DNA from 3 places in the Bradyrhizobium yuanmingense genome. Region 1 is predicted to be linked to each of the others. Evidence: predicted binding sites of a transcription regulator. Region 1 holds the regulator's gene; each other region holds the start of a gene.
The links. Region 1 encodes PhoB, which activates phosphate uptake and scavenging genes when phosphate is short. Its sites were predicted from a motif close to TGTCATNNANCTGTCAT; they were not measured.
Positions count from the first base shown of each region.

Region 2: the regulator PhoB is predicted to act here: its motif matches at 2,351-2,367, upstream of ugpB (sn-glycerol-3-phosphate ABC transporter substrate-binding protein UgpB).
Region 3: the regulator PhoB is predicted to act here: its motif matches at 1,821-1,837, upstream of N2605_RS14750 (RNA degradosome polyphosphate kinase).

Region 1 is NZ_CP104173.1:7,006,356-7,016,158, forward strand. It holds gene N2605_RS32530 (Hsp33 family molecular chaperone) at 1-365, opposite strand, end outside; gene argF (ornithine carbamoyltransferase) at 535-1,470, opposite strand; gene N2605_RS32540 (aspartate aminotransferase family protein) at 1,470-2,678, opposite strand; gene N2605_RS32545 (GcrA family cell cycle regulator) at 3,138-3,650, shown strand; gene phoB (phosphate regulon transcriptional regulator PhoB) at 3,950-4,657, opposite strand; gene phoU (phosphate signaling complex protein PhoU) at 4,680-5,396, opposite strand; gene pstB (phosphate ABC transporter ATP-binding protein PstB) at 5,408-6,229, opposite strand; gene pstA (phosphate ABC transporter permease PstA) at 6,226-7,071, opposite strand; gene pstC (phosphate ABC transporter permease subunit PstC) at 7,076-8,065, opposite strand; gene pstS (phosphate ABC transporter substrate-binding protein PstS) at 8,201-9,214, opposite strand; gene N2605_RS32580 (ATP-binding protein) at 9,364-9,803, opposite strand, start outside.
Region 2 is NZ_CP104173.1:7,584,428-7,594,230, forward strand. It holds gene ugpE (sn-glycerol-3-phosphate ABC transporter permease UgpE) at 1-54, opposite strand, end outside; gene ugpA (sn-glycerol-3-phosphate ABC transporter permease UgpA) at 54-935, opposite strand; gene ugpB (sn-glycerol-3-phosphate ABC transporter substrate-binding protein UgpB) at 982-2,298, opposite strand; gene N2605_RS35185 (CaiB/BaiF CoA transferase family protein) at 2,581-3,783, opposite strand; gene N2605_RS35190 (organic hydroperoxide resistance protein) at 3,951-4,376, opposite strand; gene N2605_RS35195 (MarR family winged helix-turn-helix transcriptional regulator) at 4,532-4,990, shown strand; partial or broken gene N2605_RS36620 (GIY-YIG nuclease family protein) at 5,078-5,428, opposite strand; tRNA gene N2605_RS35200 (tRNA-Ala) at 5,389-5,464, opposite strand; gene N2605_RS35205 (TIGR02300 family protein) at 5,562-5,969, opposite strand; gene aroA (3-phosphoshikimate 1-carboxyvinyltransferase) at 6,128-7,465, shown strand; gene cmk ((d)CMP kinase) at 7,462-8,100, shown strand; gene rpsA (30S ribosomal protein S1) at 8,368-9,803, shown strand, end outside.
Region 3 is NZ_CP104173.1:3,172,605-3,182,407, forward strand. It holds gene N2605_RS14750 (RNA degradosome polyphosphate kinase) at 1-1,747, opposite strand, end outside; gene N2605_RS14755 (P-loop NTPase family protein) at 1,883-2,560, opposite strand; gene N2605_RS14760 (CDP-alcohol phosphatidyltransferase family protein) at 2,653-3,195, opposite strand; gene purM (phosphoribosylformylglycinamidine cyclo-ligase) at 3,352-4,425, shown strand; gene purN (phosphoribosylglycinamide formyltransferase) at 4,440-5,093, shown strand; gene N2605_RS14775 (DUF6678 family protein) at 5,249-5,491, opposite strand; gene N2605_RS14780 (cold-shock protein) at 5,517-5,723, opposite strand; gene N2605_RS14785 (autotransporter outer membrane beta-barrel domain-containing protein) at 6,103-7,269, shown strand; gene N2605_RS14790 (LysR family transcriptional regulator) at 7,287-8,327, opposite strand; gene N2605_RS14795 (hypothetical protein) at 8,396-9,013, shown strand; gene N2605_RS14800 (GNAT family N-acetyltransferase) at 9,000-9,620, shown strand; gene N2605_RS14805 (isochorismatase family protein) at 9,646-9,803, shown strand, end outside.

The sequences.
Region 1 (9,803 bases):
GTGCCCAGGCGCGAGGCATCGAAGCGCGCATAGGCGCGCAGGCGGTCCGGGGCCTTGTAGTCGACCACCAGGAACGACACCGGACCGTCGGTCTGGGCCTGAAGAATGAAGCGGCCCTCGAATTTCAGCGCCGATCCGAGCAGCGTCGTCAGCACGATGGCCTCGCCGAGCAGCTTGCCCACGGCTGCGGGATAATCGTGCTTGGTGAGGATGTCGTCGAGCGCGGGGCCAAGCCGCACCAGGCGCCCGCGCACGTCAAGCGCGTCGACCTCGTAAGGCAGCACGGCGTCATCGATCGGAACCGATGATGGCACGCGAACCGGGCCTTCAGGCCCGGTGTTCATGTCAGGAGACTGGGAAACCATGGCGCTTTATCTGGGGTCGTTCGATGCAAATTGAAAGAGGCACGCCCGCATTCCGTCGTCCGCGGAACGACGAGTGCGTAGCCCGGATGGAGCGCAGCGCAATCCGGGGGGTCTTTCCACGCGTTGAGAACCCCGGATTTCGCTGCGCTTCATCCGGGCTACAAGAAGGCTACTTCACCGCGTCGAAGCACCAGGCCAAGATGCCCTTCTGCGCGTGCAGGCGGTTTTCGGCCTCGTCGAACACGACCGATTGCGGCCCGTCGATCACCTCGTCGGTGACCTCCTCGCCGCGATGGGCCGGCAGGCAATGCATGAACAATGCGTCCGCCTTGGCCAGCGACATCAGCTTGGCATTGACCTGGTAGGGCTTGAGCACGTTGTGGCGGTGCTCGCCCTCCTTGTCGCCCATCGACACCCAGGTGTCGGTGACGACGCAATCGGCGCCGCGCACGGCGGCTTCCGGATCGGTGCCGAGCACGATCGGCGCGCCCGTCGCCTTGATCCAGTCGCGCATGGCCTTTTTCGGTGCGAGCTCCGGCGGCGTTGCGACATTGAGCTGGAATTTGAAGCGCTCGGCGGCATGGGCCCAGGACGCCAGCACGTTGTTGTCGTCGCCGGTCCAGGCCACCGTCTTGCCCTCGATCGGGCCGCGATGTTCCTCATAGGTCATGAGGTCGGCCATCACCTGGCAGGGATGCGAACGCCGCGTCAGGCCGTTGATGACGGGCACGGTGGCGTTGGCCGCAAGCTCCAGCAGCGCATCATGGTTGAGGATGCGGATCATGATGGCGTCGACATAGCGCGACAGAACCCGCGCGGTGTCGGCGATGGTCTCGCCGCGGCCGAGCTGCATCTCGGCGCCGGTGAGCATGATCGCCTCGCCGCCGAGCTGGCGCATGCCGACGTCGAACGAGACGCGGGTGCGGGTCGAGGGACGCTCGAAGATCATCGCCAGCGTCTTGCCCTCGAGCGGCCTGACCGGCTGCTGCGCCTTCTGCTTCGCCTTCATGGCGGAAGAGGCGGCGAGCATGCTCTTGAGCTCCGAGAGCGGCAGCTCGTTGATGTCCAGGAAGTGCTTGGGAGCTTTGTTGGGCGTCGTGCTCATCAGCTTGCCGCCCGCTTGGTCTGGCTGGAGGAGATCGCAGCGCAGGCGCGCTCTAACCGGCCGACGCTGTCCTCGATCTCCGCTTCCGTGACGATCAGGGGCGGCAGGAAGCGCACGACATTGTCGCCGGCCCCGACGGTGAGCAGCTTTTCGGCGCGCAGCGCCGCGACGAGATCGCCCGAGGGCACCACCGCCTTGATACCGATCAGCAGGCCCTCGCCGCGCACCTCGCTGACGATTTCGGGATGACGATCGATCACGGAGGCGAGCTTCTGCTTGAGCAGCAGCGACATCTTCTGCACGTGGTCGAAGAAGCCGGGCTTGAGCATGACATCGAGCACGGCGTTGGCAGCCGAGATCGCGAGCGGATTGCCGCCGAAGGTGGAGCCGTGCGAGCCGGGCCCCATGCCGGCCGCCGCGTCCGCGGTCGCCAGCACCGCACCGATCGGAAAGCCGCCGCCGAGCGCCTTGGCGAGCGACATCACATCCGGTGTGACGCCGGTGCGCTTGTAGGCAAAGAGCTCGCCGGTGCGGCCCATGCCGGTCTGCACCTCGTCGAAGGCGAGCAACAGGCCGCGCTCGTTACAGAGTTCGCGCAGCGCCCTCAGGAAGGCGTGAGGTGCAGAACGAACGCCACCCTCGCCCTGGATCGGCTCGATGAGAATGCCGGCGGTGTGCGGACCAATCGCCTTCTTCACGGCGTCGAGGTCGCCGTGCGGCACCTGATCGAAGCCGTCCATCGGCGGACCGAAGCCCTCGAGATATTTCGCAGAGCCGGTGGCGGCGAGCGTCGCCAGCGTGCGGCCATGGAAGGCACCCTCGAAGGTGATCATGCGGTAACGCTCCGGATGCCCCTTGGAGAAGTGATGGTGGCGCACCAGCTTGATCACGCCTTCCAGCGCCTCGGCGCCGGAATTGCAGAAGAACACGAAGTCCGCAAAGCTCTCATTGCAGAGGCGGCTTGCGAGCTTCTCGCCGTCAGGGCTCTGGAACAGGTTCGACATGTGCCAGAGCTTGGTCGCCTGCTCCTGCAACGCCTTGACCAGCGCGGGATGGACATGGCCGAGCGCATTCACCGCGACACCCGAGGTGAAATCGAGATAGCGATCGCCGTTGGTCGCGATCAGCCAGCAGCCTTCGCCGCGCTCGAAACCGAGGTCGGCCCTGGCGAAAACGGGGAGCAAATGCGGCGCTGCGCTGTTAGTCATGACGTCACTTGAATGTTGCGGACGGTGTGAGGCATGCATTGCGCGACGCACCATCGACCGGCCCCGGAAAACGAAACGTGCCGCCTTTTAAGGGCGGCACGTGGCACTATCTTATGCCTGGCAAGACGGGTGTCAATGCCGCCCGGAAAGCCTCGCGAAACGCTGATTCCGTAGTCTTGCGGTGCCGATTTTGCGGGTTTTTCACCACGGAACATGTGGAAGCGAGTCGGCGGACTCTTGCGCGGGAGTCACGCCATATTGTAGCGTTTGGACTGTCAGATACGACATCTCGTGCAGCAGTTCTGATCCCAGAAGTCCTCATGTACCGGCGTAAACGTTCGGGCGTCTTGAGCGCGCCCGGCGAGCCTTAAGGGATTCTGACGGCACGGGTTTTTCAAGGCTAAAGCATTCGCTGCGAAGGCCCCAGGATGGCAGGCGCGCAGCGAGGGAAAGGGTGCAATGACGGTTTTGACCTGGTCCGATGATCGCGTCGAGCAGCTGAAGAAGCTCTGGGAGGCCGGACTTTCGGCCAGCCAGATCGCGGCGGAGCTCGGCAATGTGACCCGCAATGCCGTGATCGGCAAGGTGCACCGGCTCGGCCTGTCCGGCCGCGCCAAGAGCCCTTCATCGGCAGCGCCGCGGCCGCGCAAGGCACGGCCCGCGCAGCATATGATGCGGGTGACCCGCCCCGTCGCGCGCGGCAACACCGCGTTGGCGCAGGCCTTCGAGGTCGAGTTGGAAGCCGAGCCGGTTACCTACGACAACGTGGTGCCGATGAGCCAGCGGCTGTCGCTGCTGGAATTGAACGAGGCGACCTGCCACTGGCCGGTCGGCGATCCCTCGAGCCCGGATTTCTTCTTCTGCGGCGGCAAGGCGCTCTCCGGCCTGCCCTATTGTGCCCAGCATTCGCGCGTGGCCTATCAGCCCGCAGCGGATCGCCGTCGCGCAGCACCGAAACCGGGCACGCGGTGAGCTTGCGGAATTCCCTGATCGCCAAGCTTTGATCGCCAAGCTTGATCGCCAAGACTGCAGCCGTCATACGATGACGGCTCCCAATCGCCCGGTGTCATCCCCGCGAATGCGGGATCCGTAACCGCGGGGCGCAATCGTTGCGCGAGATGGTCACTCCGAGTCTTCGCCAAACCACGTCCTGTGGCTAATCGCGAAGAGCGCAAGCGCTCGCGCTGAGATCCCGGGCTCACGCTGCGCGCGCCCCGGGATGACGGCCGAGATCGGCGCCGCAGTTCGCCAAACCAGCTGTCGCTGGCGCCTTACGTCTGCTCAGCCTTCGCGAAGCGATCGTCCAGCGCGTAGCCGGCGCCGCGGACGGTGCGGATCGGGTCCTGCTCGCGGCCGAGATTGAGCAGCTTGCGCAGGCGGCCGATATGCACGTCGACGGTGCGCTCGTCGATGTAGATGTCGCGGCCCCAGACGCTGTCGAGCAGCTGCTCGCGCGAGAACACGCGGCCGGGATGCTCCAGGAAGAACTCCAGCAGGCGATATTCGGTCGGACCGAGATCGATCGGCCGGCCCGAGCGCGCCACGCGGCGCTTGTCGCGGTCGAGCTCGATATCGCCATAGGCGAGCACGGTGGCGAGGCGCTCGGGACTCGCACGCCTGAGCAGGCCCTTCACGCGCGCAAGCAGCTCCGGCACCGAGAACGGCTTGACGATATAATCATCCGCGCCGGTCGCGAGCCCGCGCACCCGTTCGCTCTCCTCGCCGCGCGCGGTGAGCATGATGATCGGCAGCTGCTTGGTCTCGGGGCGGGTCCGAAGCCGCCGGCACAGCTCGATGCCTGACAGGCCCGGCAGCATCCAGTCGAGCACGATCAGATCGGGAATGTGCTCCTTGAGGCGGGTGTCGGCGTCATCGCCGCGCATCACCGTCTCGACGTCATAGCCGTCGCCTTCGAGGTTGTAGCGAAGAAGCTCGGTGAGAGCTTCCTCGTCCTCAACCACCATAATGCGTGCGCCCATGTGGTCGTAGCTCCTTAAGTCGTCAGGTGTTCGGCACCGTCGTGGCGAAGGTCGTCATGTCGCCCTTCGGCCGCTTGTCGGTGATCGCCTGGCCCTCGATCATGTAGAACACGGTCTCGGCGATGTTGGTGGCGTGGTCGCCGATCCGCTCGATGTTCTTGGCACAGAACATCAGGTGGATGCAGAACGAGATGTTGCGCGGATCCTCCATCATGTAGGTGAGGAGCTCGCGGAACAGCGAGGTGCAGATGGCGTCGACTTCTTCGTCGCCCTTCCACACCGCCATCGCCGCCGGCAGGTCGTGCGCGGCATAGGCGTCCAGTACCGACTTGACCTGCTGCTGCACGAGGTCGGTCATGTGCTCCAGGCCGCGGAACAGCTTGAGCGGATGGAAATCCGTCTCCAGCGCCGCGACGCGCTTGCCCATGTTCTTGGCGAGATCGCCGATGCGCTCGAGATCGGTCGCAACGCGCATCGCGCCGACGATCTCGCGCAGGTCGACGGCCATCGGCTGGCGGCGGGCGATGGTGAGCACGGCGCGCTCCTCGATGCGCTTCTGCAGCGCGTCGAGCTCGACGTCGGTGGCGACGACGCGCTGGCCGAGCGCGACGTCGCGGCGGATCAGCGCGTCGACGGAATCGACGATCATGCGCTCGGCGATGCCGCCCATCTCGGCGACCAGGCGGGTGAGCTCCTGAAGGTCGCTGTCGAAAGCCTTTACGGTATGTTCAGAACCCATGTTCCGTCTCCTCAGCCGAACCGGCCGGTGATGTAATCCTGCGTGCGCCGATCGCTCGGCGACGTGAAGATCTTGCTGGTGTCGTCGAACTCGATCAACTCGCCGAGATACATGAAGGCGGTCTTGTCGGAAACGCGCGCCGCCTGCTGCATGTTGTGGGTGACGATCGCGATCGTGTAGTTCTCGGACAATTCCTGGATCAGCTCCTCGACCTTGGCGGTCGAGATCGGGTCGAGCGCCGAGCAGGGCTCGTCAAACAGGATCACCTCGGGCCGCACCGCGACGGTGCGGGCGATGCAGAGGCGCTGCTGCTGGCCGCCGGAGAGCGACAGGCCGGAGGCATTGAGCTTGTCCTTGACCTCGTTCCACAGCGCGCCACCGCGCAGCGCCTTCTCGACGCGGTCGTCCATCTCGGACTTGGAGATCTTCTCGTAGAGACGAATGCCGAAGGCGATGTTCTCGTAGATCGTCATCGGGAACGGCGTCGGCTTCTGGAACACCATGCCGACCCGGGCGCGGAGTAGGTTGAGGTCGAGCTTGGGGTCGAGGATGTTGGTATGGTCGAGCAACAGCTGACCGTCGGCGCGCTGGCCCGGATAGAGATCGTACATCCGGTTGAAGATGCGCAGCAGGGTGGACTTGCCGCAGCCGGACGGGCCGATGAACGCCGTGACGCGGTTGGTGCCGAGCGCCAGGTTGATGTTCTTCAGCGCGTGGTGGTCGCCGTAGTAGAAGTTGAGGTTGCGCGCCGTGACCTTGGCGGGCGCCTCGGGCAGGGGCTGCGAGCCGGGATGAACGGACGGTGCGCTGACGGAAACAGACATTTCACTCATTTTGCAGTCCTCTCGGCGCCAAGGATGCGCGCGCCAATGTTAAGGGCAAGCACGGTCAGGGTGATCAACAGCGCGCCGCTCCAGGCGAGTTGCTTCCAATACTCGTAGGGGCTCTGCACGAAGTTGTTGATGGTGACAGGCAGGTTCGCCATCGTCTTGTTCAGGCCGAGGCTGAAGAACTGGTTCGACAGCGCCGTGAACAACAGCGGCGCGGTCTCGCCGGCGACGCGGGCGGTCGCCAGCAGCACGCCGGTGATGAGGCCGGAGCGCGCGGCACGATAGGCGATGCGCTTGATCACCAGCGAGCGCGGCAGGCCGAGCGCGCTGGCAGCTTCGCGCAACGGATTCGGCACCAGCAGTAGCATGTCTTCGGTGGTGCGCACGACGACCGGGATCACGATGACGGCAAGCGCCAGCGCGCCCGCAATCGCCGAGAAGCCGCGCATCGGCACCACCACCGCGCCATAGATGAAGAGGCCGATGATGATCGAGGGTGCCGACAGGAGAATGTCGTTGATGAAGCGGATCACCGAGGTCAGCTTGTCGTTGCGGCCGTACTCGGCGAGATAGGTGCCGGCGAACAGGCCGAGCGGCGCGCCGATTCCGACGCCGATCACGGTCATGATCAACGAGCCGACGATGGCGTTGCGCAGGCCGCCCTCGGTCGATCCGGGCGGCGGCGTGTCAGCTGTGAAGACCTGGAGGTTGAGCCCGGCCAGGCCGTTGTAGAGCAGCGTGACCAGGATGAGCGCGAGCCAGGTGACGCCGAAGGCGGCGGCTGCGATGCAGAGGCCGCGAATGACGATGTCCCAGCGGCGGCGGCGCGAATAGATCGGGTTCATGGCTTCACTTCCCGGCCTTGGTTTCGAGGCGCAGCAGCATCAAACGGGCGGCAGCGAGCACGAAGAACGTCAGCACGAACAGCAGGAGGCCGAGCAGGATCAGGCCGGACTGGTGCAGGCCGTCGCTCTCGGCAAATTCGGAGGCGATCGCCGCCGAAATCGTCGTGCCCGGCGCGAAGATCGACGAGGAGATCCGGAACGAGTTGCCGATGATGAAGGTCACCGCCATGGTCTCGCCGAGCGCCCGGCCCAGCGCCAGCATGACGCCTCCGATGATGCCGACGCGGGTGTAGGGGATCACCACGCTGCGGACGACCTCCCAGGTGGTGCAGCCGACGCCGTAGGCGGCTTCCTTCAGCACCGGCGGCACCGTCTTGAACACGTCGACCGAAATCGAGGTGATGAAGGGCAGCACCATGATGGCGAGGATCAGCGCGGCGTTGAACAGGCTGAGATAGGACGGGGGCCCTGCGAAGATCGCGCCCAGCACGGGGACGCCGTCGAACACCCTGATCATGAAAGGCTGGAAGGTGTTGGCCAGGAACGGGCCGAGCACGAAGAAGCCCCACATGCCGTAGATGATCGAGGGGATGCCGGCGAGCAGCTCAACCGCCATGCCGATCGGGCGCCGCAGCCATTGCGGGCAGAGCTCGGTGAGGAAGATCGCAATGCCGAGACCGACGGGAATGGCGATCAGCATCGCGATGAAGGAGGTGACGAGCGTGCCGTAGATCGGCCCGAGCGCGCCGAGCACCGGCGGATCGGCCGAGGGCGCCCAGCGCTGCGTCCACAGGAAGGAGATGCCGAACTCCTGGATCGCCGGGAAGGCGCCGACGATCAGCGAGATGATGATGCCGCCGAGAATCAGCAGCACCGAGATCGCGGACAACCGCGTGATCCAGTAGAAGGTGACGTCGCCGAGCTTGAACGCGCTCAAGGCCTTGGCGCGATCATATGGACCGGCAGCATCAATCACATTGCTCTCAACAGCCATCTCAGCCACGCCGATCCCCTATACCCGTTTTATGTACGCTTGTTGTTGGTGGCGCGCTCCGGATGCGGCAGGAGGCCGATCCGGAGCGGAGATCTTGCAGCGCCCCGGAACCGTGTCCGGGACACATATAGCGCCTTAGCTCTTGATCTCGGCAGCCCAGGTCTTCTCGATCTGCTGGACGACGCTGTCCGGCATCGGAATGTAGTCGAGCTCCTCGGCCATCTTGCCGCCGTTCTTGAAGGCCCAGCGGAAGAACTTGATCGCTTCCTGCGCGGCCGCCTTGTCGGTGGCGGACTTGTGCATGAGGATGAAGGTCGCCGCCGTGATCGGCCAGGACTTCTCGCCGGGCTGCTCGGTCAGGATGACGTAATAGCCGGGAGCCTTGGACCAATCGGCGTTGGAGGCGGCCGCCTGGAAGGCCTCGACGGTCGGCTGCACCGGGTTGCCGGCCTTGTTGACGAGACCGGTGTGGGTGAGCTTGTTCTGCTTGGCATAGGCGTATTCGACATAGCCGATCGAGTTCTTGGTCTGGCTGATGTTGCCCGACACACCCTCGTTGCCCTTGGCGCCGACGCCGACCGGCCACTCGACCGCGGTGCCCTCGCCGACCTTGCTCTTCCAGTCCGCGCTGGCCTTGGAGAGATAGTTGGTGAAGTTGAAGGTGGTGCCTGAGCCGTCCGAACGACGGACCACGGTGATGGCCTCTGACGGCAGCTTCGCGTTGGGATTGAGCTTCTTGATCGCGGCATCGTCCCACTTGGTGATCTTGCCGAGATAGATGTTGGCCAGGGTCTCGCCGTCGAAAACCAGCTCGCCCGGCTTCACGCCCTCGATATTGACGACGGGGACGATGGCACCCATCACCATCGGCCACTGGACGAGGCCGTCCTTCTCGAGCTGCTCGGCCTTGAGCGGCGCGTCGGTGGCGCCGAAGGTCACGGTCTTGGCCTGGATCTGCTTGATGCCACCACCCGAGCCGATCGACTGGTAGTTCAGACCGTTGCCGGTCTCCTTTTTGTAGGCGTCAGCCCACTTCGAATAGATCGGGAACGGGAACGTCGCGCCGGCACCGGTGATGTCGGCCGCAAAGGCTACCGTCGTCGATGCGGCGACCAAGCCGGCAGCGACCATGGTTTTGAGGAAATTCATGCTGGTCTCCATACAGGGGAGCGAAGCGCCATCCGCGCCCGATCGCGCTCCCCGCGCCGCCGCTTTAGGGGCGGTCGGCTGTGCTTTTACGAAGGTTTCGTGACAGTTGGATGACGACACCAAGCAATTGAAATTGCTTGCGTTTCCGATCAAGCCGGAGTCTTGATCTGGGGAAAACAGGCGGTGAAGGTGGCGCCCTGCCTGGGCACGCTTTCGATCAAAAGGCGGCCGCGATGACGGTTAAGGATATGTTTCACCAGCGATAACCCGAGCCCGGTGCCGCCTTGCGAGCGGCTGTCGCCGACGTCGACCCGGTAGAAGCGCTCCGTCAGACGCGGCAGGTGCTCCGGCGCGATGCCCGGGCCGAAATCGCGGACCATGACCCGGATTTCCTGAGTTCCGTCAGCGGCGGCGCTCGAGGTCAGCGACACGATGACGCGCCCGCCGGAGGCGCCGTATTTGAGCGCGTTCTCGATCAGGTTCTCGAACAGGCGGAGCAGCTCCTCGCGGTCCCCCGCGATCATCACCGGCGGCTCCGGCAGGTGGATGTCCACCTCGACCTGACGCTCGCGCGCCAGCGGCTCGAGCC
Region 2 (9,803 bases), 580 kb from region 1:
GATCCAGAGGATAATATGGGCAATGTAGCGCCGAAAGCCTTCTTCCTCGACCATCAGTAGGTCACCTTGCGTTCGACGAAGCGGAACTGGATGCCCGTCAGCACGATCACCATGATCATCAGGATCACCGATTGCGCCGCGGAGCTGCCGAGGTTTCCGCCGAGCAGGCCGTCGGTATAGACCTTGTAGACCAGCGTCTCCGTCGACTTGCCCGGACCGCCGCGGGTCATCGTGTCGATGATGCCGAACGTGTCGAAGAAGGCGTAGACGATGTTGACGACCAGGAGGAAGAAGATGGTCGGCGACAGCAGCGGGAAGATCACGGTCCAGAACCTGCGCATCGGGCGGGCGCCGTCGATCGCAGCCGCCTCGATCACGCTTCTGGGGACGCTCTGCAGGCCGGCGAGGAAGAACAGGAAGTTGTAGGAGATCTGCTTCCAGGCGGCGGCCAGGATGATCAGCGCTGCGGCCTGGTCGCCGTCGAGCAGTGGATTCCAGTCGATGCCCAGCGCCCGCAGGTAGCGCGAGAGCACGCCGAGCGAGGGATGCAGCATGAAGATCCAGAGCACGCCGACGACCGGCGGCGCCACCGCATAGGGCCAGATCAGCAGCGTGCGGTAGAGCATCGAGCCGCGCAGCGGCTTGTCTGCCATCACGGCCAGCAGCAGCGCGAACGACAGCGACGACACCGCGATCGCGAACGAGAAGAAGAAGGTGCGCAGGATCGCCTCGAAATAGGCGGGCTCCTTGAACAGCTCGATGTAGTTCTCGAACCAGACGAAGCTGGTCGACAGGCCGAAGGCGTCCTGCAGCAGGAACGACTGGATCATCGCCTGCAAGGCCGGCCAGTAGAAGAAAATCAGAACGATCGCGAGTTGCGGCGCAACCAGCGCATAGGGCAACAGCTTCGATTGGAAAATGGCTTGCTTTTGCATGATGCCCAGCGCGGCAGGCCGGGGGACCGGCCTGCCGCTTGTCGCCTTACTTCACGGCGGTCTTTTCGAACTGGCGCAGCATGGTGTTGCCGCGCTCGACGGCCGCGTCCAGCGCCTGCTTGGCGGTCTTCTTGCCGGCCAGCGCCTGCTCGATCTCCTCCGCCCAGACGTCACGGAGCTGCACCATGTTGCCGAGGCGCAGGCCGCGCGAATTCTCGGTCGGCTCCTTGTTGGTCAGCTCGAGCAGCGGCGTCTCCAGATAGGGCTGATCCTTGTAGAAGCCATCCGCCTTGGCCTTCTCATAGGCTGCCTTGGTGATCGGCAGATAGCCCGAGGCCTTGTGGATGTAGACTTGGCGATCGGTGTCCGAGAGGAAGGAGAAGAATTTGGCGACGCCCTTGTAATCGTCCGCCGGTTTGCCGCCCATTACCCAGAGCGAGGCACCGCCGATGATCGAGTTCTGCGGCGCGCCCTTAGCGTCCGGGTAATAGGGCATCGGCACCGCGGTGAAGGCAAACTTGGCCTGCGCCTTGACGTTGCCGAAGAACGCGGACGAGGTCAGGTAGAGCGGACATTCGCCCGACGTGAAGCGGCCTTCGCCGGTGTTGGTGCGGCCGGCATAGTCGTAGGTCTTGTCCTTCTGGAGCTCGACCAGATTTTCGAGATGCTTGACCTGGAGCGGACCGTTGAAGGACAGCACGGTGTCGAAACCGTCGAGGCCGTTGGCCTTGCTGGCGAGCGGCACGTTGTGCCAGGCGGAGAGCTGCTCGAGATTGACCCAGGTGACCCAGGAGTTGGAGAAGCCGCAGGTGGCGTGGCCGGCCGCCTTCAGCTTCTTGGCGGCGTCGAACACTTCGGGCCAGGTCTTCGGCACCTCGACATTCGCTTTCTTCAGTGCGTCGAGGTTGACCCACATCACGGTCGAGGACGAGTTGAACGGGAAGGACAGCATCTCGCCCTTCGAGGTCGAGTAATAGCCGGTGATCGCAGGCAGATAGGCCTTCGGATCGAACTTCTCGCCGGTCTCGGCCATCAGCTTGTAGACCGGCTTCACGGCGCCGGTCGCGGCCATCATGGTGGCGGTGCCGACCTCGAACACCTGCATGATGTGCGGCGCGTTGCCGGCGCGGAACGCGGCGATGCCGGCGTTCATCGTGTCGGCGTAGTTGCCCTTGTAGGTCGGGATCACCTTGTAGTCGCTCTGCGTGGTGTTGAAATCGTTGGCGAGCCTGACGATGACGTCGTTGTTGGCGCCGGTCATCGCGTGCCACCACTGGATTTCGGTCACGGCAAGCGCCGGCGACGCGCCGAGACCAATTGTGAGTGCGACGGCCGCCGCCGTGCCAAAATGTCGAAGAGCCATCAAGAACCTCCCTTGCCCGTCACTAAAGAAGCGCTTGCGCTAGCAGCGCCATATGACGTTCACATGACTGTGTAAGCGGGAGAAACGAAAGCAGCAAGCGCGGCCAAATGGGAAGTTGTCAAATAGGCCAAGACGGAGCCGTCAGCCAACTCGTTCGCGCTGCACATGCGTGCGCGCGCCGCAGTGCGGCATTGAGATGAGGCACTATCGCGCCGCGGGCTCCGAACCTCTCCCACTTGCAAGCGGGAGAGGGAGCGCACCACCGTTGACGCTCGCCTTAGCTCAGCGTTTCCGCTCGGGACCGCAGACCGTGCCTTTTTCGACCATCGCGTCGATCTCGGCCTTGGAGTAGCCGAACTCGCCCAGCACCTCGGCCGCATGCTGGCTGAATTTCGGCGGCACGCGGCGCAGGCTCGGCTTGCTGCGGTCGAGCCGGATCGGCGAGGCCACGCCCTTGTACCAGTCCTTCTCGATAATATCGCCACGCGCGATCGTGTGCGGGTTGGTCAACGCCTGGTCGATCTTCTGCACCGGCCCTGCGGGCAGGCCGGCCGCGAGCAGGCGGTTGCACAGCGGCTCGGCCTCGTGCTGGCTGAACACGGCGGCAAGCTCGGCGCGCAGTGCCTCGCGATTGGCGATGCGGTCCTTGTTGCGGGCAAAGCGCGGATCGGTGCCGAGCTCGGGCTTGCCGATCTCCTTCGCCAGCTTGCGGAAGGTGCCGTCATTGCCGACGCCGATGAAGATGTTGTCGGTCTTGGTCGGGAAGATCGCGTAAGGCACGAGGTTCGGATGCTCGTTGCCGGTGAGACCAGGCGCCTTGCCATGCATGAAATAATTCGCGGTGTGCGGATGCATGATGGCAAGGCCGGTCTCGTACAGCGTCGTCTCCAGGAACTGCCCCTTGCCGGAGCGCTGCCGCTCCGACAGCGCCATCAATATGCCGATTGCCGCATAGAGCCCGGTGGTGATGTCGACCAGGGGCACGCCGATCCGCATCGGCCCGCTCTCGGGCGAGCCGGTGGCTGCGATCATGCCGGTCATGGCCTGGATGATGGCATCGTAGCCGGGGTTGCCGCCGCGCGGGCCGTCGGCGCCGAAGCCGCAGATCCGGCAATGCACGAGGCGGGGATATTTCTTGCTGAGGACGTCGTTGCCGATGCCCCATTTCTCCAGCGTGCCCGGCTTGAAATTCTCGATCAGGACGTCGGCGGTCTCCAGCATCTTGAGCAGCACGATTCGGCCGCCTTCGGAGGCGAGGTCGAGGCCGATCGAGCGCTTGTTGCGGTTGATGCCGACGAAATAGGCCGCATCCTCCTCGTGGAACGGAGGGCCCCATTCGCGCACCTCGTCGCCCGCGGGCGGCTCGACCTTGATCACGTCGGCGCCGTGGTCGGCGAGGATCTGGGTGCAGTAGGGACCGCCGAGCACGCGCGTGAGATCGATGACGCGCAATCCGCTCATGGCGCCCGTTGCTGCTTCAGTCATGCCTTCGCTTCCCTGTGTCGATCATTGGATCACAGGCCTAGCGAGGTTTGTTTGCGCCAGCAATGGCGCCGAGCGTGGAGCCGTATGCGCCGCCGAGCAGCCATGCCGCGGGGTGGCGTAAGCGGCCGGCCCGAGGGGGCCCCGGGCCAGCCGATCCGCGCTGCCGATCAGACCACCGTCAGGCGAACGTCGACATTGCCGCGCGTGGCATTGGAGTACGGGCACACCTGGTGCGCCTTCGCCACCAGCGCCTCGGCGTCTGCGCGGGCAAGGCCCGGCAGCGAGACCGCGAGGTCGATATCGAGGCCGAAGCCGCCCTCGGAGCGCGGGCCGATGCCGACGGTCGAGGTGACCGAGGCGTCGGCAGGCACCTTCGGGCCGCCCTGCGAGGCCACGAACTTCATCGCGCCGATGAAGCAGGCGGCATAGCCGGCCGCAAACAGCTGCTCGGGATTGTTGCCAGCGCCGCCGCCACCGCCGAGCTCCTTCGGCGTGGTGAGCTTGACGTCGAGCGCGCCGTCGAGGGTCGCAGCATGGCCGTCGCGGCCGCCGGTGGCCTTGGCGCTGGTCTTGTAGAGGACGTTCACGGACATTGTCGTCTCCTCGGGTCTTTCCGGGTTGGGGTGTAAGCTTTATCGCAGACAATTAGATTGCGCGCAATCTAATTCGTCGCGCCTCACATTTAATTGTTCGCAATTGAATCTGGCGCCGGCCGGGCCCAGAATGGGAGAAACGCGCAGGATTCTTCATGGCCCGGAAATCAACGGCGGTAGACCCGCTTCGTCTCGACAACCAGATCTGCTTCGCGGTCTATTCCGCTACGCACGCCTTTAACCGCGTCTACAAGCCGCTGCTCGATCGGCTCGGCCTGACCTATCCGCAATATCTGGTCATGCTGGTGCTGTGGGAGCGCGACGACGTGCCGGTCAAGGAGATCGGCGAGAAGCTGTTCCTGGATTCGGGCACGCTGACGCCGCTGCTGAAGCGCCTCGAGGCCGCCCATCTCGTCAGGCGCACCCGCTCGCGTGAGGACGAGCGCCAGGTTCTGATCGCCCTGACGCCGCAGGGCCATGCACTGAAGGAGAAGGCCCGCAGCGTGCCGCAATCGATCCTGGCGGCATCGGACTGCTCGGTGTCGGAGCTGGTCGCGATGAAAGACGAGATCGTCGCGCTGAGGGATCGGCTGAATGCGGTGATCGGGGAGTAGGGGACTAAAGCGCTTCTTGGCGAAGGCGCGGCCTGATGCTGACTTCAAGTACTTTTCGAATGCGACGGCCTGCTTCTCATCGCTGAATGCGACGTAAGTCTTGAGCCGCCAAGGTCCGTATTTCGAAGTGTGGGGCACCTCGCCAGCATTGTGCTTTGCCAGTCGGGCGCGGAGGTCGTCGGTGATCCCGACATAGAAATGGAGAGAATCAAGGCTCTCAAGGATGTAGACGTACTTCACGGGCACACTCCTCGGTAGGCGAGGAGAGCTTACACCCGCTCTTGTTTTGCTGAAGCCCGGCTTCGCCCTTCGGGCTTCGCCGCGGCAGCCTTCGCTAGCTTCGCCACGAGGGAGCGGAGCTGGCTTGCCGAGCCGTAGCTGGCGAAGCCAGCGAAGGCTGGTGGAGCCAGGCGGGATCGAACCGCCGACCTCTTGCATGCCATGCAAGCGCTCTCCCAGCTGAGCTATGGCCCCTTAGTCCAAATGGGAGGATCCTGGGGGACCCGTCCCGGCCGGCGAGCGCTCTAGGCGACTCGCGCGGTGCACCCTTTTTCACAGATCAGGGCTGATCTCAAGTCTCTTCATCACCGCCGACATCACCAATGATGTCGGTCACGTCCTCATCGCCCTCTTCCTCGTCGGCAATGAAGGTCGAATCGTCGTCATCATCGTCGTCGAGGGTCTCGTCGACCTCGATATCGTCCTCCGATTCGGGCACGACCGCCTTGACCTTGCCGGTGTTCTCCTCGGCATCGGCCTCCTCGAGCGAGACCAACTCCTCGGTCTCCGCCGGCTCCGGCGCGTTGTCCTGGGCCATGTTGCGGGCCTCGGCCGCACGGGGGCCGCGGGCAGGAGCGACCGGGGCGATCGGCACCACTTCGCCGGTATAGGGCGAGATCACCGGATTCTTGTTGAGGTCATAGAACTTCTTGCCCGTGGTCGGGCAAATACGTTTGGTTCCGAGTTCGGACTTGGCCACGGCAGGAATCCTGGGAATGTCTGAAAAGCGGTGCTTCACTTGGCTAGTTGGCGGCCCGCTGTCAATAGCGCATTACGGGAGAACGACATGCCCGTGACGGGGCGCGGACCATGTGGTACCTGCGCGCCAGCCCACCGGGCCTATTCAAGGACACAATCTTGACCCATTCCGATCAACCGAGGCCGCTCCAGTCTCGCGCCAGCGGTCCCCTGACCGGGAAAGTACGGGTGCCCGGCGACAAGTCGATCTCCCACCGCGCCCTCATCCTGGGCGCGCTCGCGGTCGGCGAGACCAGGATTTCGGGCCTGCTCGAGGGCGAGGACGTCCTCAACACCGCCAAATCGATGCAGGCGCTGGGCGCCAGCGTCGAGCGCACCGGCGATTTCGCCTGGACCGTCAACGGCGTCGGGGTCGGAGGCTTCGCCCAGCCCAAGGCAGCACTGGATTTCGGCAATTCCGGCACCGGCTGCCGGCTGGTCATGGGCGCCGTCGCCGGCTGCCCGATTTCGGCGGTGTTCGACGGCGACGCCTCGCTGCGCAGCCGTCCGATGCGCCGGATCCTCGATCCCCTGGAAAAGATGGGTGCCAGAGTCACCGCCGGCGGCGAGGGCGGGCGCCTGCCGCTGACCCTCCAGGGCGCGCGCGACCCCCTGCCGATCGTCTACAAGACCCCGGTCGCGTCGGCCCAGATCAAATCGGCCGTGCTGCTGGCGGGCCTCGCTGCTCCCGGCACCACCACGGTCCTCGAGACCGAGGCCAGCCGCGACCACACCGAGCTGATGCTGAAGCATTTCGGCGCCGACATCACCTCGGTCCAGGAAGGCCGGCACGGCCGCCGCATCACGCTGGTGGGCCAGCCCGAGCTGCATGGCGCCAATGTCGTGGTGCCCGCCGATCCCTCTTCGGCCGCCTTCCCGATCGTCGCGGCGCTGATCGTGGAGGGCTCCGATGTCGTGCTGTCCGACGTCATGACCAATCCGCTGCGCACCGGGCTGTTCACCACGCTGCGCGAAATGGGCGCCTCCATCGAGGAGAGCGAAGTGCGCGGCGATGCCGGCGAGCCGATGGCGCGCTTGCGCGTGCGGGCGTCGAAGCTGCGCGGCGTCGAGGTGCCGCCGGAGCGCGCGCCGTCGATGATCGACGAATATCTGGTGCTGGCGGTGGCGGCGTCGTTCGCCGAAGGCACTACGATCATGCGCGGCCTGCAGGAGCTGCGCGTCAAGGAATCCGACCGGCTTGAAGCCGCCGCCGCCATGCTGCGCGTCAACGGCGTCAAGGTCGTGGTCTCCGGCGACGATCTGATCGTGGAGGGTCGCGGCCACGTCCCGGGCGGCGGCACTGTCGCCACCCATATGGACCATCGCATCGCGATGTCCGCGCTGGTGATGGGCTGCGCCTCCGATCAGCCCGTGACCGTCGACGACACCGCCTTCATCGCCACCAGCTTTCCGGATTTCATTCCGATGATGCGTTCGCTAGGGGCCGAGTTTTCATGATCATCGCCATCGACGGGCCCGCGGCTTCGGGCAAGGGCACGCTCGGCAAGCGTCTCGCCCACCATTACGGCTATCGTCATCTCGATACCGGCGTGATCTATCGCGCGGTCGCCTACTCCTTGATGCAATCAGGGCACGATCTCAACGATGAGGCGGCCGCGGTGCAGGCCGCGTTGGAGCTCGATCCCGAAAAGTTCGGCAATCCTGCGCTGAAGACCCAGAAGGCCGGCGAGGGAGCCTCGATCGTGTCGGCAATCCCTCGGGTTCGCGAGGTCCTGGTCAATTTCCAGCGCCAGTTCGCCGCCGATCCGCCCGGCGCCGTGCTCGACGGCCGCGATATTGGAACCGTGATCTGCCCCCATGCCGACGTGAAGATCTTCGTGGTCGCCGACCCCAAGGTCCGCGCCCGGCGCCGCACCATGGAGGCCAAAGCGCGGGGCGAGGAGGCGGACGAGGCGGCCGTGCTCGCCGACATCCTCCAGCGTGACGAACGTGACAAGAATCGGCCGATTGCGCCTTTGAAACCGGCCCCGGATGCTTACTTGCTAGATAACTCCCAACTGGATATAGAAGGCGGCGTCCGGGCCGCCATCGACATTATCGAGGCTGTCCGAGCGGGCCGGTCGCGGGGTTAAGCCGCCGCCGTCATTGGAGGAAGTGCCCGCTCCCGCTCTTTGAGGTCGATACGCTTCGTCCCGGTTTCGGGACCGGCGCGATCCAGGTTCCGGACAAAGCTTTCAACGTATCGAACGCGCGGGCCTCAGCCGGCCCGCTTCCGCTGTTCTGGTCGCTAGATCGGGGCAACGAGCGGTCGCTCGAAGGTCTTGCGGACCTTCCGACACTGCGCGCGCGATGCGCCCATGAACCCAACGGCCGGCAAGACATCCGCAACTGGAGAACAAATGGCTTCGACTTCTGCTGATACCTATAGCCCGTCGCGCGACGATTTCGCCGCGATGCTCGACGAGTCCTTCGCAGGTGGCAACCTGCAGGAAAGCTCCGTCGTCAAGGGCAAGGTGGTTGCAATTGAAAAGGACATGGCCGTCATCGACGTCGGCCTGAAGACCGAGGGCCGCGTCGCGCTGCGCGAATTTTCCGGCCCCGGCCGTGAGAGCGACCTCAAGGTCGGCGACGAGGTGGAAGTGTTCCTCGATCGCATTGAAAACGCCCTCGGCGAAGCCGTGCTGTCGCGCGACAAGGCGCGCCGCGAAGAGAGCTGGGGCAAGCTGGAGAAGGCGTTTCAGAACAACGAGAAGGTCAACGGCGTCATCTTCAACCAGGTCAAGGGCGGCTTCACCGTCGACCTCGACGGTGCCGTGGCCTTCCTGCCGCGCTCGCAGGTCGACATCCGGCCGATCCGCGACGTTGCGCCGCTGATGAACAACTCGCAGCCGTTCCAGATCCTGAAGATGGACCGCCGCCGCGGCAACATCGTCGTGTCCCGCCGCACGGTGCTCGAAGAGACCCGGGCCGAGCAGCGCCAGGAGCTGGTGCAGAACCTCGAAGAGGGTCAGGTCATCGACGGCGTGGTCAAGAACATCACCGATTACGGTGCGTTCGTCGACCTCGGCGGCATCGACGGCCTCCTGCACGTCACCGACATCGCCTGGCGCCGCGTCAACCACCCGACCGAGGTGCTCTCGATCGGCCAGACCGTGAAGGTCAAGATCATCAAGATCAACCACGAGACGCACCGCATCTCGCTGGGCATGAAGCAGCTGCTGGACGATCCGTGGCAGGGCATCGAAGCCAAGTACCCGCTGGGTGCCCGCTTCACCGGCCGCGTCACCAACATCACCGACTACGGTGCGTTCGTCGAGCTCGAGCCGGGCATCGAAGGCCTGATCCACGTCTCCGAGATGTCGTGGACCAAGAAGAACATGCACCCTGGCAAGATCGTGTCGACCTCGCAGGAAGTCGACGTGCAGGTGCTGGAAGTGGATTCCGTCAAGCGCCGCATCTCGCTCGGCCTCAAGCAGACCATGCGCAACCCCTGGGAGGTCTTCGTCGAGAAGCACCCGACCGGTTCGGTGGTCGAGGGCGAGGTCAAGAACAAGACCGAGTTCGGTCTGTTCCTGGGCCTCGAGGGCGACGTCGATGGCATGGTCCACCTCTCCGATCTCGACTGGAAGCTTCCGGGCGAGCAGGTGATCGACAACTACAAGAAGGGCGACATGGTGAAGGCCGTGGTGCTCGATGTGGACGTCGAGAAGGAGCGCATCTCGCTCGGTATCAAGCAGCTCGAAGGCGATCCCTTCGCCGAGCCGGGCGATGTCAAGAAGGGTGCGGTCGTGACCTGCGAAGTGCTCGAAGTGAAGGAAAGCGGTATCGAGGTGAA
Region 3 (9,803 bases), 3.8 Mb from region 1:
AGCAGATGCCGCGCACCACGAGCTCGACCTGGACGCCGGCCTGCGAGGCCTCGTAGAGCGCGTCGATGATATCGGGATCGACCAGCGCATTCATCTTCATCCAGACCGCGCCGGGACGGCCATGCCGCGCATGTGCGGTCTCGCCCTGGATGTGCTCGATGATGCGCTTGCGCAAGGTCAGCGGCGACACCGCCATCTTTTCCAGATCGCTCGGCGCGGCATAGCCGGTGATGAAATTGAACACGCGCGCGGCATCGCGGCCGATCGTCGGGTCCGAGGTGAAGTAGGAGAGGTCGGTGTAGATGCGCGCGGTGACCGGATGATAATTGCCCGTGCCGGTATGGACGTAAGTCGTCAGGCTGCCGCCCTCGCGGCGCACCACCATCGAGAGCTTTGCGTGCGTCTTCAATTCGAGGAAGCCGTAGACGACCTGCACGCCGGCGCGTTCGAGATCGCGTGCCCAGCGGATGTTGGCTTCTTCGTCGAACCGCGCTTTCAGCTCGATCAGCGCGGTGACTGATTTGCCGGCTTCGGCCGCTTCGGCCAGCGCGCGCACGACCGGTGAATTGTTGGAGGTGCGGTAAAGCGTCTGCTTGATCGCAACGACGTCGGGGTCGCGCGTGGCCTGCTGCAGGAATTGCACAACAACGTCGAACGACTCGTAGGGATGGTGGACGATCAGGTCCTTCTGCCGGATCGCGGCGAAGATGTCGCCGCCATGCTCGCGCACGCGTTCGGGGTGGCGCGGCACGTAAGGGGTGAATTCGAGGTCGGGCCGGTCGAGGCGGGTGAGCTGCGAGAGCTCGTTCATCGCCTGCACGCCGTCGACCAGGAAGATCTCGTCGTCGGCGGCGGAGAGCGCGTGCTGCACGAAGCTGCGCAGCTGCTCCGGCATCTTGGCGTCGATCTCGAGCCGGATCACCGATCCGCGGCGGCGGCGCTTCAGCGCGGTCTCGAACAGGCGGACGAGATCTTCGGCCTCCTCCTCGATTTCGAGCTCGGAGTCGCGGATGATCCGGAAGGCGCCTTGGCCGTGCAGATTGTAGCCGGGGAACAGGCGGTTGATGAACAGGGCGGTGGCCTGCTCCAGCGAGATCAGGCGCACCGTGCCATCCGCCGGCAGGCGGATGAAGCGGTCGATCTTGCCGGGCATGCGGATCAGCGCGTTCATCTGCTTGCCGTCAGCGGCGCGCGTGAGCTGCAGTGCGATGGTGAAGCCGAGGCTCGGAATGAACGGGAAGGGGTGGGCCGGATCGATCGCCAGCGGGGTCAGGAGAGGGAACACGTTGTGGAGGAAGTAGTCCTCGATCCAGGTTCGTTCCGCCTTTGTGACGTCCTTGCCGTCGACCAGCACGATGCCGACCTCGGCCAACGTGGCGCGCAGGTCGCGCCAGATCGCCTGCTGGTCGGAGGCGAGCTGGGAGACGGTGCGGTTGATCAGCGCCAGCTGCTCGGACGGCGTCAGGCCGTCGGGGCTGCGCTCGGCGATGCCCTCGCGGACCTGGGCCTTGATGCCGGCGACGCGAACCATGAAGAACTCGTCGAGGTTATTGGCCGAAATCGACAGGAATCGCACCCGCTCCAGCACGGGGTGGCTCGGGTTGACCGATTCCTCCAGGACGCGGCGGTTGAAATGCAGCCAGGACAGCTCGCGGTTGATGAACCGCTCGGGACTGGACGCGATCGCCGGAAGGCTCTCGGTTTCCGGGGCTTTCTCTTTGGTTTCAACAGCTTGCGCAGAGTCCATCAGAAGTCGGTCCATCCAGTTCACCCCAATTGCGACTCAAGCGCAAAAATCGGCGGGAGCATGTGTTAGAGCGATGACGTTTCGATGACATTGATGTTCCGCCCCCGCGCCGCGTCAAGCGGGCCCGCGAGCTTGTCAGGCGTCCCGGAGCAGCTCAGCGGCCAGCGCCCGGGTGACGGGACGGCCGAGCCGTAGGGCTTCGCTGTCGAGCAGCTCGACGGCCCGCCGGGCGGCAGCCGAGGACCGCTCCAGGCGCGTCGCGAGGTAGCCGACCACGCTCTCGTCCACATTGAGCTGGCGGTCGGCGCAGAACTTGACGATGAGGCCGCGGAACAGCTGGTCGTCGGGCGGCATCAGTGTGACCGTTGGAACGGCCCGCAGGCGCGAGCGCAGGTCGCGAAGCTCGATCGGAAGCGCGGCCGGCGCCTCGCGGCCGGTGAACAGGACGTAGGCGCCGTCCTCGCGGGCGAGGTTCATCAGGTGAAACAGGGCACGCTCGTCGAATTCCCCAGCCTTGAGATCCTCGACCACCAGCGCGCCGGTGGCGAGCGCGCCGGGCACGTCCGTCGCGGTCAGCGCATTGGCGGTGGTCGAGCGGGCGCCGGCTTCCTCGGCCCAGATCGCGGCGAGATGGCTCTTGCCGCTTCCTTCCGGGCCCGCCAGCCACATGATCCGGTTCGGCCATTCCGGCCAGCCGTCGATGAGGCCTAGACCGGCCGCATTGGCGGGGCCTTCGAGGAAGTTGTCCCGGCTGAGGCTCTCCGCATGCGGAAGCGCAAACGCCAATTGTCGGGGATGAACGCGGCCTGCCACGCTTGCTCTGCTCCATGCCGGCGCGCCGGCCCGCTTGTAGAGATTCGACTTGATGGTGCGGGACTTGGCCTTTTGCTGGGCTGCTTCCCCGCTCATTTGGCCTCGATCGTGCTCATGTGCCGCAGCCACTCGACGAGATAGAGCGACACGGAGGAGAGCGTGAAGACCGTGACGAGACCCATCAGGATGATATCATAAGGCGCGGGCTTGAAGCCGAAGGCAAGCGCCGCCAGCACCAAAGCTGCGAATGCCACTTGTGCCACCGTGTTGAGCTTGGAGACTTTCGACGGCTTCATCTCGACCGGCCGGTCGAACAACCAGGACACGATCACGGCGGCGACAATCATGATGTCGCGCGAGACCACCAGGATCACGATCCAGCGCGGGATCGCGCCCCAGATGCCGAGCGCCATGTAGATCGAGACCAGCAGCGCCTTGTCGGCGAGCGGATCGAGCAGGGCGCCGAGCTCGCTCGTCATGTTGAAGCGCTTGGCCAAAAAGCCGTCCACGGCATCGCTGATGCCGGCGATCAGGAAGACGGCGAACGCCACCTCCATTTGGCTCGACACGATGGCCCAGACGATGATCGGGACCAGCATGATGCGGCCCAAGGTAATGATATTCGGAATACTCACGAAAGCGCTTCCCGGCACCGGTTCTGACCTCAAATCCGGCCCGTTGCAGGCTGAACCGGTTGATATGTCTACATAGTATAGCGGGGAGCGCCATGCGAGCCATTGCGCGTCCCCGGAATTCAACGTAACCAGCCGCAAACCCACTGGAAATCGGGCATGACCGACCGCAAAAACGGCCTCACTTACGCCGATTCAGGCGTCGATATCGACGCGGGCAACCGCCTGGTCGACCTGATCAAGCCGATGGTGCGCGCCACCGCGCGGCCGGGCGCCGATGCCGAGATCGGCGGCTTCGGCGGCCTGTTCGACCTCAAGGCGGCCGGCTTCAAGGATCCGGTCCTCGTGGCCGCGACCGACGGTGTCGGCACCAAGGTCAAGATCGCGATCGAGACCGGCCTGCATGGCGGCATCGGCATCGACCTCGTCGCCATGAGCGTCAACGACCTCGTGGTCCAGGGCGCCGAGCCGCTGTTTTTCCTGGACTATTTCGCCTGCGGCAAGCTCGACCCCGAGGCCACGGCCGCCATCGTCGCGGGCGTTGCGGAGGGATGCCGCGAATCCGGCTGCGCTTTGATCGGCGGGGAGACCGCCGAGATGCCCGGCCTCTACAAGGACGGCGACTACGATCTCGGCGGCTTTGCCGTCGGCGCCGCCGAGCGCGGTACGTTGTTGCCGCGCAAGGACATCGCCGCGGGCGATGCCGTGATCGGTCTCGCTTCGTCCGGCGTGCATTCCAACGGCTTCTCGCTGGTCCGCAAGATCGTCGAGCAGTCGGGCCTCGGCTTCGAGGCGCAGGCGCCGTTCGCGCCGGTGATGACGCTCGGCGGCGCGCTGCTGACGCCGACCAGGCTCTACGTCAAATCCTGCCTGCGCGCGATCCGCGAGACCGGGGCGGTGAAGGGGCTCGCCCACATCACCGGCGGCGGCTTCACCGACAACATCCCGCGCGTGCTGCCGAAGCATCTCGGTGTCGGCATCGACCTGGCACGCCTGCCGGTGCTGCCGGTGTTCAAATGGCTGGCGGCCCAAGCCGGCATCGCCGAGCTGGAAATGCTGCGCACCTTCAATTGCGGCATCGGCATGATCGCGATCGTCGAGCCCGACAAGGTCGACAAGGTCGTCGAAGTCTTCACCGACGCAGGCGAGACCGTGGCGCAGCTCGGCACCGTGATTCCGGCCGAGGGCGAGCACCGCGTCGTCTATAACGGCCACCTCGACATGGCGCTATAATGACTGGCGCCGTGATGAAGCGCCGCGTCGCCATCCTGATTTCCGGGCGCGGCTCCAACATGGCTGCGCTGATCAGGGCAGCCGCCGCCGCGGATTTCCCGGCGGAGATCTCGCTCGTCATCTCTAACAAGGCGGATGCGCCCGGCCTCGAACGCGCCCGGGCGAGCGGCGTGACCACCGAGGTGATCGAAAGCAAGCCGTTCGGCAAGGACCGCGCCGGCTTCGAGACGGTGCTGCAGGCCGCGCTCGACAAGCACGGCATCGAGCTGATTTGTCTCGGCGGCTTCATGCGCCTGTTCACGGCCGAGTTCACCAAAGCCTGGTACGGGCGGATGCTCAACATCCATCCCTCGCTGCTGCCATCGTTCCCCGGCCTCGACCCGCACGGCCAGGCCCTGCGCGCCGGCGTCAAGCTCTCCGGCGCGACGGTGCACTTCGTCATTCCCGAGACCGATGCCGGCCCGATCGTGATGCAGGGCGCGGTTCCCGTCAGCGACCACGACACCGCGGAGACGCTGTCGGAGCGCATCCTCGAGGTCGAGCACCACATCTATCCCGAGGCGCTGCGGCTGCTCGCGACCGGCAAGGTCCGTATCGAGGGCGATGTCTGCAAGACGGCGGGAAGCGCAGCGTCGGAGAATTTTCTGATTGCGCCGGTGGTGCGCTGAAACGCGGTCTGGCTTATTCGACAAAATCTGCAGTCTCGCCATTGCGGATGTATCCGTAGATGCGAAACCCCTCAGCCGTTTCCTCTCCGGCAAACCGGATGCGTTTCAGGATTGTGCGGACACGCTCGCGCTGAGCCGCCGTCTCGACAGATAGTTCAGCCCATTCCATCCACCCCGCCGATCGTCCAGTGATAGTGCCATTCGCCATCCCACTGGCTCAGGTATCCCGTTTCCAGGTTCTTGCAGCGAAATCGGGGTTGTTCGGACGGAGCTAGCTCGAGCACGGCCACGCGCAGTTCGCGCCATTTTGTGTCATTGGCGACCGAATAGTAGTCGGACTGCTGAGCCATCTGTCCGCCACAAACAAAATCCCCCGGCAGAGCCGGGGGCAACGTCATGATCGCTCGCATGCCGCGAGAGACATCAGGAAACCTTGAGGTTCTCCGCGGATGATTTGCCGCGGTTCTCCACGAGGTCGAATTCAACCACCTGGTTCTCGTTGAGGGTAGAGAGTCCGGCACGCTCGACGGCGGAGATGTGGACGAACACGTCCTTGTCGCTGCCATTCGGCTTGATGAACCCATAGCCCTTTGTCGGGTTGAACCATTTGACGGTGCCCTTTTGCGGCATCGCTCGTCTCCTCCACTAGATATAAAAACGACGCGGCCGCTTTTTCGCGTGCCACGCCACAAACGGGCTCCCGGAAGTCTGTTCGAGTCTTGAGGCGCAATGTCGCGAAACGCACAGCAAACGGCCAATTCCGATTGTGAACGTTATTGCAACATGAAATTCGCCGGCTAGCAAGCCGCGCGCGGATTTCAAGAGCAAGCCAGGTGCCTTCAAGCGCAATTTGCGACCTGTGGCAGCAGAACCACAATCGGTGCAATAGCCTCGGCCGTTATGCGCCAACCGGTTGACCCCTCGTGGCAGTTCGGCCCAAATCGCCGCAAGCGCCGCAGACCGTGTTGCATTTTTGCGCGCCCGCCACTTCGCTTTCGGGATTCATCGCATGCGCTGCGCCGCGCAGCTCTCCGGGACACGGCAGACGATCGGGTTGGACTGCGTCCGCCGGATCGCGGCTGCGCTTGCGATGGCGTTTGCCCTGGTAGTGACGATGGCGGCCGTGAGCCCCGGCTTCGCGCAAAGCACGCCCACACCGACCCCGACGCCCACGCCGACGCCCACGCCGTCACCGACCCCGATTCCGTCGCCGACCTCGACCAATCAAAATCAGTCAGCCGGCAACAGCATGCTCAATTTCGGCTCAGGCTTTCTGGAGCGGCTCGGCAATCAGGCCTCCGGCGGCGTCAACCGGGCGTTCCGCACCAATCCGGGCGGCGGCGGCGCCTCGGTGGCTGCGGAAGATCCGCGCTACCGCACCTGGTTCGAGGGCTATGGCCTTTCGGTCCGCACCGATGCGCAAGGCGACTTCGTCGGCGACAAGCGCAAGACCTTCGGCGGCGTTGCCGGCTTTGGCGCGCGGCTCGCACCCGGCGTCAACATCGGATTCTCCGTCGACCACAGCCACACCGACATCGACGTGCCGCTGGCGCTGCAATCCGCAACCCTCGATCTCACCCAGCTCGGCTTCAGCGGCTCAATCGACAAGGGCCCATGGACCTGGGCCTTTGCCGTGGTGCACGGCTTCGGCAAGGTCCATTCCAGCCGCGATACCGGCCTTGGCCTTGCGACCGCGCGCTATCGCGCCGCCGTGGACGGCGCGCTGACCGAGATCAGCTATTACTGGACCAAGGACGAGATGCGCATCGTGCCCAAGGGCGCGCTGGAATATGTGCGTGCCACCAGCGCCGCGTTCCAGGAGACCGGCGGGCTCGATCCGCTCAACGTCGGCTCGTCGGCGCTCTCGCGCGCGCGCATCATGCTCGGGGCCGAGGTCGGCCGCTATTTCATCATTGACCAGAAGATCCTGGACCTCTCGGCCTACGGCAAGTTCGTCGACAATTTCCACCAGGACCTCGGATCCATCCAGATCAGTCTGGGCGCCCAAAACATCATCGTCCCCGGCATCGGCGAGAGCCGTTACGGCGCGGATGCCGGCGCCTCGGCTTCGCTCAGCCTGACCAACGTGGCGAGGCTCTACGTCAATTACGACGGCAAATTTCGCAACGAGCTCACCTCGCACCAGGGCACGCTCGGCTTCGAATACAAATGGTGAGCTGACGCTCGCCTTCGTTAAGTCGGCGCCGTCGCCACGTATCCCGCCAGGCCAAAGCCCTCGCGCGCCGCCGTCATCATCGGCACCAGCGCGTTCGGATGGATGAACTCGTCGCGGAAGCAGGGATAGGTCCTGGCATCGAAGATCTTCTTCAGCCAGTCGACCACGATCTTGTGCCGCTCGGAGCTGCGGAACTCCTTGTGATAGGTGAGCCAGAGATCGGCGTGATGGCTGACGCCGAGATCGACCGCAACGAGCGGCGCACCGAGCGCGATCGATACCGTCGGCAGGAAGCCGATGCCGGCGCCGCGCTCCACCGCGTAGAGCACGCCCACCGACGAATTGGTCTTGATCCCGACGATGCCTTCGAGCGACTTCAGCCCGAGCACGCGGGCATAGGCGCCGTCGTCGACCTGCGGCGCGCTCTGCTTGATGATGCGGTGATTGTTCAGTTCGGCGAGCGTTGCCGGCACGCCGTAGAGGCTTTCATACTCCTTGGAGACGAAGGGATAGATGTGGAGGCGGCCGAGCTTGGCGACGATCAGATCGGGATTGGTCGGCGGCTCGAGCTGGATCGCGATATCGGATTCGAGCCGCGCGACGTCGGCCTGCTCCATCGCGCAGCGCAGATCGACCGTGATCTTGCGGTACGTCTTCTGGAAGTCGATCAGCCGCGGCAGGATCCAGAAATTGCCGGGGCCTTCCGTCACCGCGACGCGAACGGTGCCCGAGGTGTCGTTCGAGGACCGCGCCGCGCGGCGGAAGACGTTGAAGGCATGACGCTCCATATGCGTGACGTCGGCGATCATCGCAGCGCCTTCGTCGCTGAGCGTCAGCCCGCTCTGGTCGCGCAGGAACAGCTTGCACCCAATGCTCTCCTCGAGCCGGTCGATGCGGCGCATCAGCGTGGTGGAGGTGAGGCCGAGCTCTTCGGCGGCATTCCGAAAACTTTTAAATTTTGCGCACGCTAAAAACAGCTTCAAATCATCCCAGGACGCGCCCAGGGCTTCTTCACGGTGCTGCATCATCGCAGCACCCCGGTGCAATAACTGCTGCATACTCCTGATCCCCAACCGCTAAGCTCGTCGTAGCGGGGCATGAAAGCCTCGAACGATAGAGGCGCGACATGAGTATGGAAAGGGGCACGTTTGCCGCAAGGCATGATTTCGATGCCTTGCCGCTGAGCCCGGACGTCGACGTCCGCTGTGCGCAATTTTCCGAAATTGGAGCGCTTTCGGAGATGGCGCACCGGCTGGTGCCGGGCGTGCAGATCGGGACGGCGGAGCTTGCCAAATATTACGTTTTCGATCCCCAGAGCATCCTGACATTCAGCCGCAAAGGCAAGCTCGTCGGCGGCATGGCCTTCCTGTTTCTCAATGACCGCGGACATGACGCGCTGCTGCTCGACGAGATTTGCCTCACCGCGCCCGAGACGCGTTATCTCGCATCGGCAGACGAAGACGTCGCTGCCATCTACATCTGGGCGATCGCGGCGACGGGCCGCGGCATCGCCGGTCTCGGTAAGGCCGCGGCTCATCTGCGGCAGATAAGGTTTCGCGATGCGGATTGCTATGCGCAGCCGTCAACGGTGGCCGGACGCGACATCATGAAGGCGACAGGCTTTGCGCCCGTCCCGAGCTTCCAACCCGACCTTTGGTGCTACGAGCGGCCCTGGCATCGACAGCCGATGCGCATGCCGGGAGCGATCATCCAATCAAGGAGCTTTGCAGATGCACGGTACTAGGATTCCAGTCGCCAAGCCCTGTTCCCGCGCCATCACCATCCGCCTCGCGCGCGACCCAAGCGATCTCATGCTGGTGACCGCCATCCGCTCGGCGGTCTACCTCGCCGAGCAGGATTGTCCGTTCGAGGAGGAGTTCGACGGCAACGACATGGTCGCGGCGCATTTCATCGGCTTCGTCGGCAACGAGCCTGCGGGCTGCCTGCGGGTGCGCTTCTTCGGCGATTTCGCCAAGGTGGAGCGGCTTGCGGTGCGTCACCAATATCGGCGCTCGCGCGTCTCGTTCAAGCTGGTGCAGGCCAGTGTCGATTATGTGAAGCGCAAGGGCTTTCGCAAGATCTACGGCCAGGCGCAGGACCGGCTGGTCGATTTCTGGGCCCATTTCGGTGCCAAGCCGCTCGGTCACAACCGCAAGATCACGTTCTCGGATTTCTCCTACACGGAGATGCTGCTGGAGATCGAGCCGGGCCCGGACGCCATCACGCTGGACAGCGATCCCTATGTGATTATTCGTCCCGAGGGCGATTGGGACCGTCCTGGCGTGCTCGATGCCTCGGCCGGGCGGGCGGTGACCTCGCCGATGCGGGACCTCGCGCTCGCCGACCGCTGAAACAGGTGCAGCTGCGCGCAACTCGATGCTGGTTTCAATGTACGATGATCCGCCGATCCTGGTCTGTGCGGATCTTCAGGTCGAGTACCTGACCCCCGGCCGCCGTCACGTTATCCGCGACGGCGATGCGACGACGGCGCGCTGCCTGGAACTCCTGACGCTGTGGCGCAGCAATCTATGGCC